DNA from 4 places in the Methylobacterium sp. ARG-1 genome. Region 3 is predicted to be linked to each of the others. Evidence: predicted binding sites of a transcription regulator. Region 3 holds the regulator's gene; each other region holds the start of a gene.

Region 1 (2,978 bases), on a different contig from region 3:
GTGCGCTCGACGGTGCCGGCGAGCGCCAGGTTCGACCATTCGTCGCCGCCGAGCACCAGGCTGCCCACCGCGAGATCGAGGTCGAGCATCGCCGGCAGGCCGCGCCCGAGATCCGGGACGCCGCGGGCGATCAGGTTCTGGCCCTCGGGCGAGGTCAGGAAGGCGTCGAGGTCGAGGCGGCGGCCCTCCAGGTTCAGGCTGGCGCGCCATTGGCGCAGATCGAGCCGGCCGGTGCCGGCGAACCGCAGGGCGCGCCCGCCCGGATCGATCGCGAGTTCGACACCCTCGAACCGCACCTGCGCGCCGCGGGCCTTGAACGTCCCGCCCAGCGAGAACGGCAGATAGGGGCCGGCCGCCTGGGTCGGCGGCCCGACCACGAGGCGGGCCGAGCCTTCGGATTCGATCAGCGTCGTCCCGTCGGCATCGTTGGGCACGAGGCCCAGGCGCGCATCCGCCTCGAAGCGCGGATGCGCGTCGCCCCCGCCCACGATCTTCACGGCGAGCCGCCCGTCGGCCCCCGGCGTGCCGCTGACCGCCCGGAACGGGACGCCGCCGCTCGTGCCCTCCACCCGCCACGGCCCGATCAGGGCGGGGGTCTGCAGGTGCAGGTCCTGGACATAGAGCTGGTCGGTCCGGCCGGTGGCCGGCACCTGCGTGGTCACGAGGAATTGTTGGACGTGCAGGTCCTCGATGGCGAAGTCGCGGGCGCGCAGGGCCTCGCCGAGGTCGGGCGGGATCCGCACGGCGTCGCTCGCCGCCACCGGGAGCTTGATCTCGGCGCGGCCCACCCGCGTCTCGGTGAAGCGGAACTCGCCCTTCAGGAGCGGCGCCAGCGCGACCTCGGCCTTGACGAAGCGGGCATCCAGGGTCGGCCGGTTCGGGTCGGTGCCGATATGCAGCCGGTCGATGCGCAGCCGCGGCGAGGGCAGGAGCCGCACCTCGATTCGGCCGTCGGTCCGGACCGGAACGTCCAGGGACCGGGCGAGCGCCCGGTCGACGAGGCCGCGTTGGGCCTGCCAATCGATGACGGGCGGGACGGCCAGCGCCGCGACGAGAACCAGGATGACGGCGCCCGCCAGCGCGGTCAGAAGATCACGCACGCTCACCGTTCCGCGAACCACCCCGCGCGGTCGCGGCACCGTGATGCCCCGCCGTCGCGTGCCCCCCTGGGCAACCTGCGACCGGCCATAGCACGATAAGTCCCGGACGGCGCCAGAGGGCCGCGCCGAGCTGAACACCCTCGACGCCGTTCGCGATTTGGTCCAGGGAGGCGGAATGCAGAATGGCCCGCACGCGCAGCCCGCCGGGGACGGCGCTCCGACCTCCATCGCCGCCCGCGCCATGGGCGCCCTCCGGCGGGACGCCGCCAGCTATCTGGAAGGGCTCAACCCCGAGCAGCGCCGCGCCGTCGAGGCGACGGAGGGTCCGGTGCTGGTTCTGGCCGGGGCCGGCACCGGCAAGACCCGGGTGCTGACCACCCGGATCGCCCACCTGATCGCCACCGGCCGCGCCCGCCCCTACGACATCCTGTCGGTGACCTTCACCAACAAGGCCGCCCGGGAGATGAAGCACCGGATCGGCGCGCTGATCGGCCCGGCCGGGGAGGGCATGCCCTGGCTCGGCACGTTCCACGCCATCGGCACCAAGATCCTGCGGCGCCATGCCGAGCTGGTGGGGCTGAAGTCGGACTTCACGATCCTGGGTACCGACGACCAGCTGCGCCTGATGAAGCAGGTGATCGCCGACCAGAACATCGACGAGAAGCGCTGGCCGGCCCGGGCTCTGGCCCACACGATCGACGGCTGGAAGAACCGCGGCCTCGGCCCCGAGCAGGTGCCGCCGGGCGAGGCGACCTCCTTCGCGTTCGGCAAGGGCGGCGCGCTCTACGCCGCCTACCAGGCCCGGCTCGCGACGCTCAACGCCGTCGATTTCGGCGATCTTTTGTTACTTTGCCTCAAGCTCTGGCGTGAGAACAAAGATATCCTCGAAAGCTATCAGGAACGCTTTCGCTACATCCTGGTGGACGAGTACCAAGACACCAACGTCGCCCAGTACCTGTGGCTCAGGCTGCTTGCGCAATCACGAAAAAACATCGCCTGCGTGGGCGACGACGACCAGTCGATCTACGGGTGGCGCGGCGCCGAGGTCGACAACATCCTGCGCTTCGAGCACGATTTCCCGGGCGCCGTGGTGGTGCGCCTGGAGCGCAACTACCGCTCCACCGGCCATATCCTGGCCGCCGCCTCGGGCCTGATCGCCAAGAACGAGAGCCGGCTGGGGAAGACCCTGCGCACCGAGGACGAGCCGGGCGAGCGCGTCACCGTGACCGGCGCCTGGGATTCCGAGGAAGAGGCGCGCCAGCTCGCCGAGTCGATCGAATCCCTGCAGGCCAAGCAGCATCCCCTCTCGGAGATCGCCGTGCTGGTGCGGATCTCGGCGCAGATGCGCGAGATCGAGGATCGCTTCGTCCAGCTCGGCCTGCCCTACCGGGTGATCGGCGGCCCGCGCTTCTACGAGCGGGCCGAGATCCGCGACGCGCTGGCTTACCTGCGCGTCACCATGAATGTCAGCGACGACCTCGCCTTCGAGCGGATCGTGAACACGCCCAAGCGCGGCCTGGGCGACGCCACCCTGCAGCAGCTCCACACCTACGGCCGCGCCAACCGCCTGCCGCTGCTGATCGCCGCCCAGCGCCTGTGCGAGACCGACGAGCTGAAGCCCCGGGTCCGCGCGACCCTGCGGGCGCTGACCGAGAGCTTCTCCCGCTGGGCCCGCCTCATCGAGACGCAGCCGCACAGCGAGGTCGCCCAGACCATCCTGGAGGAATCCGGCTACACCGAGATGTGGCAGAAGGACCGGTCCGCCGACGCCGCCGGCCGCCTGGAGAACCTGAAGGAATTCGTCCGTTCCATGGAAGAATTCCCCGACATGGCGGCCTTCCTGGAGCACGTCTCCCTGGTGATGGAGGCCTCCGAGGC
Region 2 (2,978 bases), on a different contig from region 3:
CGGATTCGACCTTCGAGGGCGACGTCGAGAACGAGACCAAGCCGGACGGCGGCATCGACCCGAACCATCGCCCGCGCAAGAACGCCTGATTTAGGAAGCCCGGGCCTGCTTGGCCCGGGCCGCTTCGCGTCAGCGGGCGCGAGCCGGCACCCTCGGCCGCTGCGGCGCGGTGATCGCATCGGTGGGGGCGGTCCCGTCGCTCAGGAAGCCGTAGCCCGGGCTGCCCGACGAAACGTAGAGCTGCGGAGGGCTCGCGGTGTAGCCCCGCAGGAGGGCGGCATTGGCGGCCCCGAACGACGTGGTGTTGTCGGCGCGGGCGGTGCCCGCCGGCACGCTCAGCAGCAGAGCTGCCGTCAGGGCCAGGGACAAGGGCTTCGACATGGGGCGGATCCTTTGATTCGGGCACGGTTCGGGCGATCCCCGACCGCACGGGATGCCCCCCATCTGTGGTTGCCAAGCCGCAGTCGACGTGTGGCACCGCACACTGGACGCGGCAGAGCGCCATGGTGCGCCTGCGACGGATCGGAGCATCATTCCGAAAGGTGGTGTCCGGCCCTCGGGAAAAAGGATAATGCGACACCGGGAACCCGGCGCATCGTTCCGGTCCCGACGGCCCGGACGCGCGCCTTAGAGCCCCAGCCCGAGTTGCAGCGGCTCCGCCTCCTCCCCGTGCTCAAAGCCCGAGAGCGCGATCCCGATCAGCCGCGCGCTGCGCCGGAGGGGAAACAGGCCGGCAAGCAGGTCCAGGCCGATTCGCTCGAGGGCGGCCCGGTCGGCCACCGGGACGGAGAGCGACTTCGCCCGGGTGACCTGCGCGAAATCCGAGAATTTGAGCTTCAGGGTCACGGTCCGAGCCCGCATCCCCTTGGCATCCGCCCCGGCCCAGACCTTGTCGAACAGCGGCGCGAGCCGCGCCGCCAGGACGTCGAAGGCGGCCGTGTCCTCCGAGAAGGTGGTCTCAGCCCCGATCGACTTACGCACCCGGTGGGCGCGCACTGGCCGCATGTCGAGCCCGCGGGCGACCGCGTGGTAATAGGCCCCGGCCGACCCGAAGGCCTCGCGCAGGCGCTCCAGATCCCAGGCGCGCAGATCGGCTCCGGTCTCGATGCCGAGCCGCTTCATCTTTGCCTCGGTGACCGGCCCGACCCCGTGGAACCGGCCGATCGGCAGGGCGGCGACGAAATCCGGACCCATGGCCGGCGTGATCACGAACAGGGCGTCGGGCTTGCGGTAATCGGAGGCGACCTTGGCCAGGAACTTGTTGTACGAGACCCCGGCCGAGGCGACGAGGCCGGTGCGCTCCAGGATCTCGGCCCGGATCGCCTTGGCGACAGCCGTCGCCGTGGGAAGGCCCAGGAGATTCTCGGTGACGTCGAGATAGGCCTCGTCCAGGGCCACGGGCTCGATCACCGGCGTGTGTCGGGCGAACACCGCCCGGATCTCTTCCGAGACCGCCCGGTAGACCTCGAAGCGCGGCTTCACGAACAGCAGGTCCGGGCAGAGCCGCCCGGCGGTGGCCGACGGCATGGCCGAGCGCACGCCGAACCGGCGCGCCTCGTAGCTCGCGGCCATCACCACACCCCGCTCCCGGGAGCCGCCCACGGCGAGCGGCAGCCCGCGCAGGGCGGGATCGTCGCGCTGCTCCACGGAGGCGTAGAACGCGTCCATGTCGATATGGATGATCTTGCGGAGCGCGACCTCCGAATCCATCGCCGCCTCGGGGTCCGGCTCGAGTTCCTGATCTGTTCCAGACACCCTGGCCGGATGCCGGGTCAACCGGTCCGGCCCGATGGCGCACAGGGGATCGCGCCAAATCCGAAGACCAGGTCCGAAAAAAGTCAGGTCACGCTGCCGTAGAGGTCGTAGGCGTCGGCCCGGTCGATCTTCACGGTGACGATGTCGCCGGGGCGCACCGGGCGCCGGAAGGCGGCGTGGACGGTGCCGTCGATCTCGGGGGCGTCGGCCTTGGACCGGCCCTTGGCGATCCCGCCCTCGACGGAATCGACGATCATGGCCAGCCGCTTGCCGACCTTCGCCCGCTGCAACCGGAGCGCGATGCCGTTCTGGGTCTCCATGAACCGGCGCTTGCGCTCGGCCTTCACCGCCGGCGGCACGAGGTCGCCCAGCGCGTTGGCGGTGGCGCCCGCCACGGGCTCGTATTCGAAGCAGCCGACGCGATCGAGCTTGGCCTCCTGCAGCCAGGCCAGCAGCTCCTCGAACTCGGCCTCGGTCTCGCCGGGGAAGCCGACGATGAAGGTCGAGCGGATCGCGAGATCCGGGCAGGTCTGCCGCCAGCTGCGGATCCGGTCGAGCTGGCGCTCCTGGTTGCCGGGCCGGCGCATCCGCTTGAGCACCGCGGGGCTGGCGTGCTGGAGCGGCATATCGAGGTAGGGAAGGATCTTGCCCTCGGCCATCAGCGGGATGACCTCGTCCACGTGCGGGTAGGGGTAGACGTAGTGCAGCCGCACCCAGGCCCCGAGCTCGCCGAGCTCCTTGGTCAGGTCGTAGAACTTCGCCCGCACGCTCCGGTCGCGCCACGGGCTCTCACTGTAGCGGACATCGACACCGTAAGCGCTGGTGTCCTGCGAGACGACCAGCAGCTCCTTCACGCCGGCTTTGACCAGCTTCTCGGCCTCGCGCAGCACGTCGGCGGCGGGGCGGCTGACGAGGTTTCCGCGTAAGGACGGGATGATGCAGAAGCTGCAGCGGTTGCTGCACCCCTCCGAGATCTTCAGATAGGCGTAGTGGCGCGGGGTGAGCTTGATCCCCTGCGGCGGCACGAGGTCGAGGAACGGGTCGTGGGCCGGGGGCACCGCCTCGTGGACCGCCGCCACCACGGATTCGTAGGCCTGCGGCCCGGTGACCGCAAGCAGGTCGGGGTATTTCTCGCGGATCTCCTCCGGCTGCGCGCCCATGCAGCCGGTGACGATCACCCGGCCGTTCTCCGCCATGGCCTCGCCGATCGCCGACAGCGACTC
Region 3 (2,978 bases):
CGATCGTGCTGGACCGGTCGGAGGCCCGCGCCTTCGCCCGCGCCCTGCTGGCGGCGGCCGGTGATGCCGCCGAACGCACGTTTCCGAAGCCCGGAACCTGACCGGGCGCGCCTAAAACATCACTGCTGGTTCAGGCCCGGATTGCGGCCGGGCAGGCGCGGCACCACCGTGCCCCGCTTCTCGATCGGTCCATCGCAGGCATAGGCGAACTCGCTCTTCTGCGGGTCGAACACCGTCTCGCCGGTGATCCGGCAATCCTCCCGCACGGTCTCGTCCAGATAGGCGCGGGCGGCGGTGCGGAACCGCTTCACCCGGCTCGCCGCCGGATCGGGATCGATCCGCACCTCGCTGAGATTGCAGCCGGCATATTCGCGCAGCGCGTTCGAGACGATCAGCATCCGGCGCAGCTGCCGGTTGTCGTAGACCTCGTAGGGCTCCTTGCAGCCGATCGTGACCACCTGCGGGGTGAGCGCGACGTAGTTCCGCGAGATGTACGAGAATCCGGTGGTGCAGCCGGCCATTGCCAGGCCGAGGGTCACCAAGCCGATGGGCAGCAGAGCCGCGCGCCGTCGCATCCTCGTCATCCCAAGCCCAGTTCCAGCCCCGTGGCGCATTGAAACGGCCCCGCTTGACCAGTCAATGCGTTTGTCGCCCCGACCGGCGCTCAGCCCCCGAACGCGTCCCCGACGAGCCGGTGCACGTACCGGAACGCCTCCGTCGCCCCGGCTGCGGCGCGGGCCTCGCCGTCGCCCGCGAGCGCGATCCGGTCGAGCGCGGTGGTGAATTGCCGCCAGTGCAGCCCGCGACCGTCCGGATGCCCGGCGAGGTGGCGGGCGCCGTGGCCCTCCGAGAGGCCGAGCTTCCGGGCTTCCTTGATCAGGATGGCCGCGCCGAGATTCGAGCCCTCCGCGACGTAGAGCCAGCCGAGCCCGGCCACGGGATCGATCGCGTCCCCGTCCTCCGCGGCTACGTCGGGGATCCGGCCGGCCACGTCGCGCAGATCCTGCGCGATCAGGGCGAGACGGCGCCTCCCGTCGAGATCGGGCAGGACGAAGCCCAGCGCGCCGTCGCGATAGAGCGGATCGACGCGTGTATGGAATCGGTATTGGACCTGCAGGAACAGCGCGTACCGTTCGAGGCTCGCGAAGGGCTGGCGTGCCATGACCCGCCGGTCGAGCTGATCATGGGCCGCTGCCGTCGCAGACCGCAGGCGCTTCACGCGGCTGCCCGGTTCGACAATATCGGATGTTGAGACGTCCATTCGACCCATGTCTTGATGGGGCACTCGACCGTTCCAGGCGGTCGAGGCCTATTCTGTCCGGGGCGAGGTCGGGACCTCGCCGTCCGGCACGAACCTTCATAGCGTCCGGACCATTCGATGCGATTCAGGTCACCGTGAGGCCGATGGGCAGAGTGCGCAGGCTTGCGCGACAGGGCGCGTCGGCCCATCAAGCTTGGCCGGATCAGGCTTGCGGAACACTTGCGGAACGTTTAACGTGTTCGTGATTTGTTTCCGAGGCCGCGCCGATGCGGTCCGCCAAGCCGCGAGTCCCCCGTCGATGCTCACGCGCAAGCAATTGGACCTCCTGCGTTTCATCCAGAGCCGCATGCAGGAATGCGGCGTCCCGCCCTCGTTCGACGAGATGAAGGACGCCCTCGATCTGAAGTCCAAGTCGGGCATCCACCGGCTGATCACGGCCTTGGAGGAGCGCGGCTTCCTGCGGCGCCTGCCGAATCGGGCGCGGGCCATTGAGGTGATCCGCATTCCCGAGAGCCTGTCGCAGGCAGCCCCGCCGCCCGCCGAGCCCCGCCGCTTCACCCCGAGCGTGGTCGAAGGTGGCAAGTCCAAGCTGCCGCCTCAACCCGCGACCACCCGGATGATCGATGATGGCGGGCGCGCCATCTCGATTCCGGTGATGGGCCGGATCGCGGCCGGTACGCCGGTCTCGGCGATCCAGAACCAGAGCCACGCCATCACCATGTCGCCGGACTTCCTGGCCGGCGGCGAGCATTACGCCCTCGAAGTGCGCGGCGATTCGATGGTGGATGCCGGCATCCTAGACGGCGACCTCGTGGTGATCCGCAAGCAGGACACGGCCAATACCGGCGACATCATCGTGGCGCTGATCGACGACGAGGAGGCCACGCTGAAGCGCCTGCGTCGCCGCGGCTCCTCGATCGCCCTGGAAGCCGCCAACCCGGCCTACGAGACCCGCGTGCTGGGTCCCGACCGGGTCCAGATCCAGGGCCGGCTCGTCAGCCTCGTCCGCCGCTACTGAAGCGGCTCGGTCGGCGCGTCGCCGGGCGTGGCGTCGGGACCGGCAGCGTCGGGCTCGGGCGGGATCGGGGTGCCGGGAGCGGGCGTTTCGGTCCGCTGCTCCGGTGACGGCCCAGCACCGGGGGACGGTCGCCAGGGAACGGAGCGGCCCTCATCATGGGCATAGCGAACCGTGAATCCCTCGCGGTCGGCCCGAAGGGCGACGGCGCCGTGGGCGGCGAGCGCCCGGCGGTCGATCACCAGTGGTGCGTGGCAGGTCGGCGGCGCGGCGAGCCGGGTAATTAGCACCGCCGCCCGGGCGCAATCCTCTGCGAAGGCGCGCCGGTCGCGGACCAGGGCGATGGCGCGGCCATCCGGCAGGCGCGCGGTGCAGCCGAGACGGTCGCAGCGTCCGCTCTGCGCGACACCGCCGATCACGGTTTTGGCCGACCGGCCGTCGCCATCCGCCTTGAGCCACTGCTCCAGCACGAAGGCCGAGGGGCTGCCCAGCGCCGCCAGGCGCCCATCGGTCCCGCGCACGGCCGCACCGCCGCCCTGCCGGTCGATATAGAGGTCGAAGCGGTCCGGCATCGCGGCGAGGCCGAGCCCCAGCAGGGCGGGCGGCAGGGCGAGCCAGCGCAGCCGCGAGACCGGGAGCGTGGCCAGGAGCAGCCCCGCCGCCAGCAGCACCAGCGCGCCGGTGCCGAAAGCCGGCAGCACC
Region 4 (2,978 bases), 360 kb from region 3:
CATGACGTCGTCGGTGGTTACCGCCGTCATGCGTTTGGCCTGGTTCACCCGCTCGGCATGCTCGCGCAGGCCCCGCAGCAGGGCGACCCGCAGGCCGGCCTCGTGGGTGCCGCCCTCGGGCGTCGGGATGGTGTTGCAGTAGGAATGCGAGAAGCCGTCCTCGGCGACCATCCAGGCCACCGCCCATTCGAGTGAGCCGTGCGAGCCGGGCTTGGTCACCTTGCCGGTGAACATCGCCTCGGTGACCAGCTCCTTGCCCTCGATGTCCCGGGCGAGGTAGTCGCGCAGCCCGGCCGGGAACCGGTGCACCGCCTCGGCCGGCACATCCTCCAGGCCTTCGAGCAGGGCAGGGGCGCAACGCCAGCGGATCTCGACGCCGCCGAACAGGTAGGCCTTCGAGCGCGCCATCTTGAACAGGCGGCGCGGGTCGAACTTCAGCGAGCCGAAGATCTCGGCATCGGGGTGGAAGCGCACCCGGGTGCCGCGCCGGTTCTGCACCCGGCCGACCAGCTCCAGCGCCCCCTGCGCGTGGCCGCGGGAGAAGGTCTGGCGGTAGAGGGTCTGGTTGCGGGCGACCTCGACCTCGAGGAGATCGGACAGGGCGTTGACCACCGAGATGCCGACGCCGTGCAGGCCGCCCGAGGTCTCGTAGACCTTCGAGTCGAACTTCCCGCCCGCGTGCAGCGTCGTCATGATGACCTCGAGCGCCGACTTGCCCGGAAATTTCGGGTGCGGGTCCACCGGGATGCCGCGGCCGTTGTCGGTGATCACCAGCGAGCCGGTTTCCTCGAGCTCGACCTCGATGAAGCTGGCATGGCCGGCCACCGCCTCGTCCATGGAATTGTCGATCACCTCGGCGAAGAGGTGATGCAGCGCCCGCTCGTCGGTACCGCCGATATACATGCCGGGCCGGCGCCGGACCGGCTCCAATCCCTCCAGCACCTCGATGTCGGAGGCGGTGTAGCCGGCCTCGGGCTCGGCCGCCGCGATAGTCGGCACGGAGGCCGATTCCGCGAGCCGCCGCCGCGGCTCCGTCGGACGCGGGGCCGGGGGCTTGCTGCCGGGCCCGAACAGGTCGCGCGCCGGATCGCTCACGCGCGGCCTCCGCGAACGCGGCGCATCGGCCGGCTCGGTGTTGGGCAGACGGGCGTTGGATCGTGCAGCATGCGCCTTCATCCCCGCATCATAGCGGAACAAAACAGAAACATCCAGAGCGTTCGGTGCGTCGCCGAACCGTCTTCACCATCGCATGCTGCGCCGCCGCGAGCGAGTGGCGCGGCCGGCCCGGCGCGATGAGGCCGTCATCGCGACGTTGCACAATCGTGGGTTAAGGCTTCCTCAGCTGCCGCCCGGATCGGAACCGTGCGGCTCCGGCCGCGTTTGTCCGGGAAAGAGCTTGACCGTGGTCAGGGAGCCGCCGTCGATGAGCAACGCCGCGATCGAGGCCCGCCGCCTCACCCTGATCCGTTTCGAGCGCGCCGCAGGCACCGTCTTCGGGTGCGACGAGGAGACGGCCTGCGTGCCGCCCGCCCGCTTCCTGGTGAACGGCCTGACCATCGCGCTGGCGACGGTCGCCACCGCCCTGGCTGCGACCATCACCTATCTGGCTTAACGCGAAGCGTTCGCGCCAAGTCTTCGAAGGGATCGGGCGCGGCTCTCAGCCGGCACCCGATTTCTTCGCCGGGCTCTTCTTGGCTGCCGGTTTCTTCGCGGGGGCCTTCTTGGCCGCCGGCTTCTTGTCCGCGGCCGCCGTCCGAGCCGGCGCCTTCCGGGCCGATGTCCGCTTAGCCGGCTTGCCGCCACCCGACGCACGCTTGGCATTCACCAGCGCGATCGCCTCGTCGAGGGTCAGCGCCTCGGCATTCATGGTCTTCGGCAGCGTCGCGTTGATCTCGCCGTCGGTGACGTAGGGACCGTACTTGCCGGCCTTGACCACGAGGTCGCGCCCGCTCGTCTCGTCCTTGCCCAGCGGCCGGCCCGGATCGGCCGCCGGCCGGCCCCGGCCGCCGCCCTGCTCCTTGGCGACGATCAGGTCGATGGCGCGGTTCGCCCCGACCTCCAGCACGTCGTCGTCCTTGCCGAGATTGGCGTAGGTCTTCCCGTGCTGCACGTAGGGTCCGAACCGGCCGAGATTGGCCAGGATCGGCTCGCCGGTCTCGGGGTGACGCGCCACCTCGCGCGGCAGCGACAGCAGCGCCAGGGCCTTGTCCAGATCGACCGAGGAGGGGGAAAGCCCCTTCGGCAGTGAGGAGCGTTTCGGCTTCGCCGCGTCCTTCTCGGTGGATGCCTCGCCGAGCTGAACGAATGGCCCGAACCGCCCATCCCGGATCGTCACCGGCATCCCGGTCACCGGATCGTTGCCCAGCACCCGGACGCCCGGCTGGCCGCCTTCGGCCGAGGAACCGTCACCGTCGCCGTCGACCCCGGAGGCCGAGAGCTGGCGGGTGTACTTGCACTCGGGGTAGTTCGAGCAGCCGATGAAGGCGCCGAACTTGCCGAGCTTCAGCGAGAGCTGGCCCGTACCGCAGACCGTGCAGGTACGCGGGTTCGAGCCGTCGCCCTTGTCGGGGAAGATATGAGGGCCGAGCAGGCCGTTGAGCGCCTCGAGCACGTCGGTGACGCGCAGTTCCTTGGTCTCGCCGATCGCCGCCGAGAAATCCCGCCAGAAGTCGCGCAGCACCGCGCGCCAGTCGATCTCGGCGTTGGACACCCGGTCGAGCTGGCCCTCGAGATCGGCAGTGAAATCGTACTCGACGTAGCGTCGGAAGAAGCTCTCCAAAAAGCCGGTGACGAGCCGCCCCTTGTCCTCCGGCTGCAGCCGCTTCTTCTCGATCTTGACGTATTCGCGGTCGCGCAGCGTCTGGAGGACGGCCGCGTAGGTCGAGGGCCGGCCGATACCGAGCTCCTCCATGCGCTTGACCAGGCTCGCCTCGGAATAGCGGGGCGGCGGCTCGGTGAAGTGCTGGGTCGAGGTGATG

The links. Region 3 encodes LexA, which represses DNA repair genes until DNA is damaged. Its sites were predicted from a motif close to TGTTCNNNNTGTGTTCNG; they were not measured.
Region 1: a site for LexA is predicted at 1,248-1,265, ahead of AKJ13_RS12570 (UvrD-helicase domain-containing protein). Genes of this name have one in related genera too.
Region 2: a site for LexA is predicted at 1,733-1,750, ahead of dinB (DNA polymerase IV). Genes of this name have one in related genera too.
Region 4: a site for LexA is predicted at 1,190-1,207, ahead of parE (DNA topoisomerase IV subunit B). Genes of this name have one in related genera too.

What each region holds. Positions count from the first base shown of each region.
Region 1 covers NZ_LHCD01000011.1:10,738-13,715, reverse strand. Annotated here, with positions in the region: gene AKJ13_RS12575 (AsmA-like C-terminal region-containing protein) at 1-1,100, opposite strand, end outside; gene AKJ13_RS12570 (UvrD-helicase domain-containing protein) at 1,276-2,978, shown strand, end outside.
Region 2 covers NZ_LHCD01000054.1:7,086-10,063, reverse strand. Annotated here, with positions in the region: gene AKJ13_RS28495 (hypothetical protein) at 1-89, shown strand, start outside; gene AKJ13_RS28490 (hypothetical protein) at 130-381, opposite strand; gene dinB (DNA polymerase IV) at 628-1,710, opposite strand; gene rimO (30S ribosomal protein S12 methylthiotransferase RimO) at 1,839-2,978, opposite strand, start outside.
Region 3 covers NZ_LHCD01000001.1:467-3,444, forward strand. Annotated here, with positions in the region: gene AKJ13_RS00010 (hypothetical protein) at 1-101, shown strand, start outside; gene AKJ13_RS00015 (hypothetical protein) at 120-575, opposite strand; gene AKJ13_RS00020 (biliverdin-producing heme oxygenase) at 665-1,270, opposite strand; gene lexA (transcriptional repressor LexA) at 1,560-2,279, shown strand; gene AKJ13_RS00030 (ComEC/Rec2 family competence protein) at 2,273-2,978, opposite strand, start outside.
Region 4 covers NZ_LHCD01000001.1:358,545-361,522, reverse strand. Annotated here, with positions in the region: gene parE (DNA topoisomerase IV subunit B) at 1-1,095, opposite strand, end outside; gene AKJ13_RS01730 (hypothetical protein) at 1,424-1,612, shown strand; gene topA (type I DNA topoisomerase) at 1,658-2,978, opposite strand, start outside.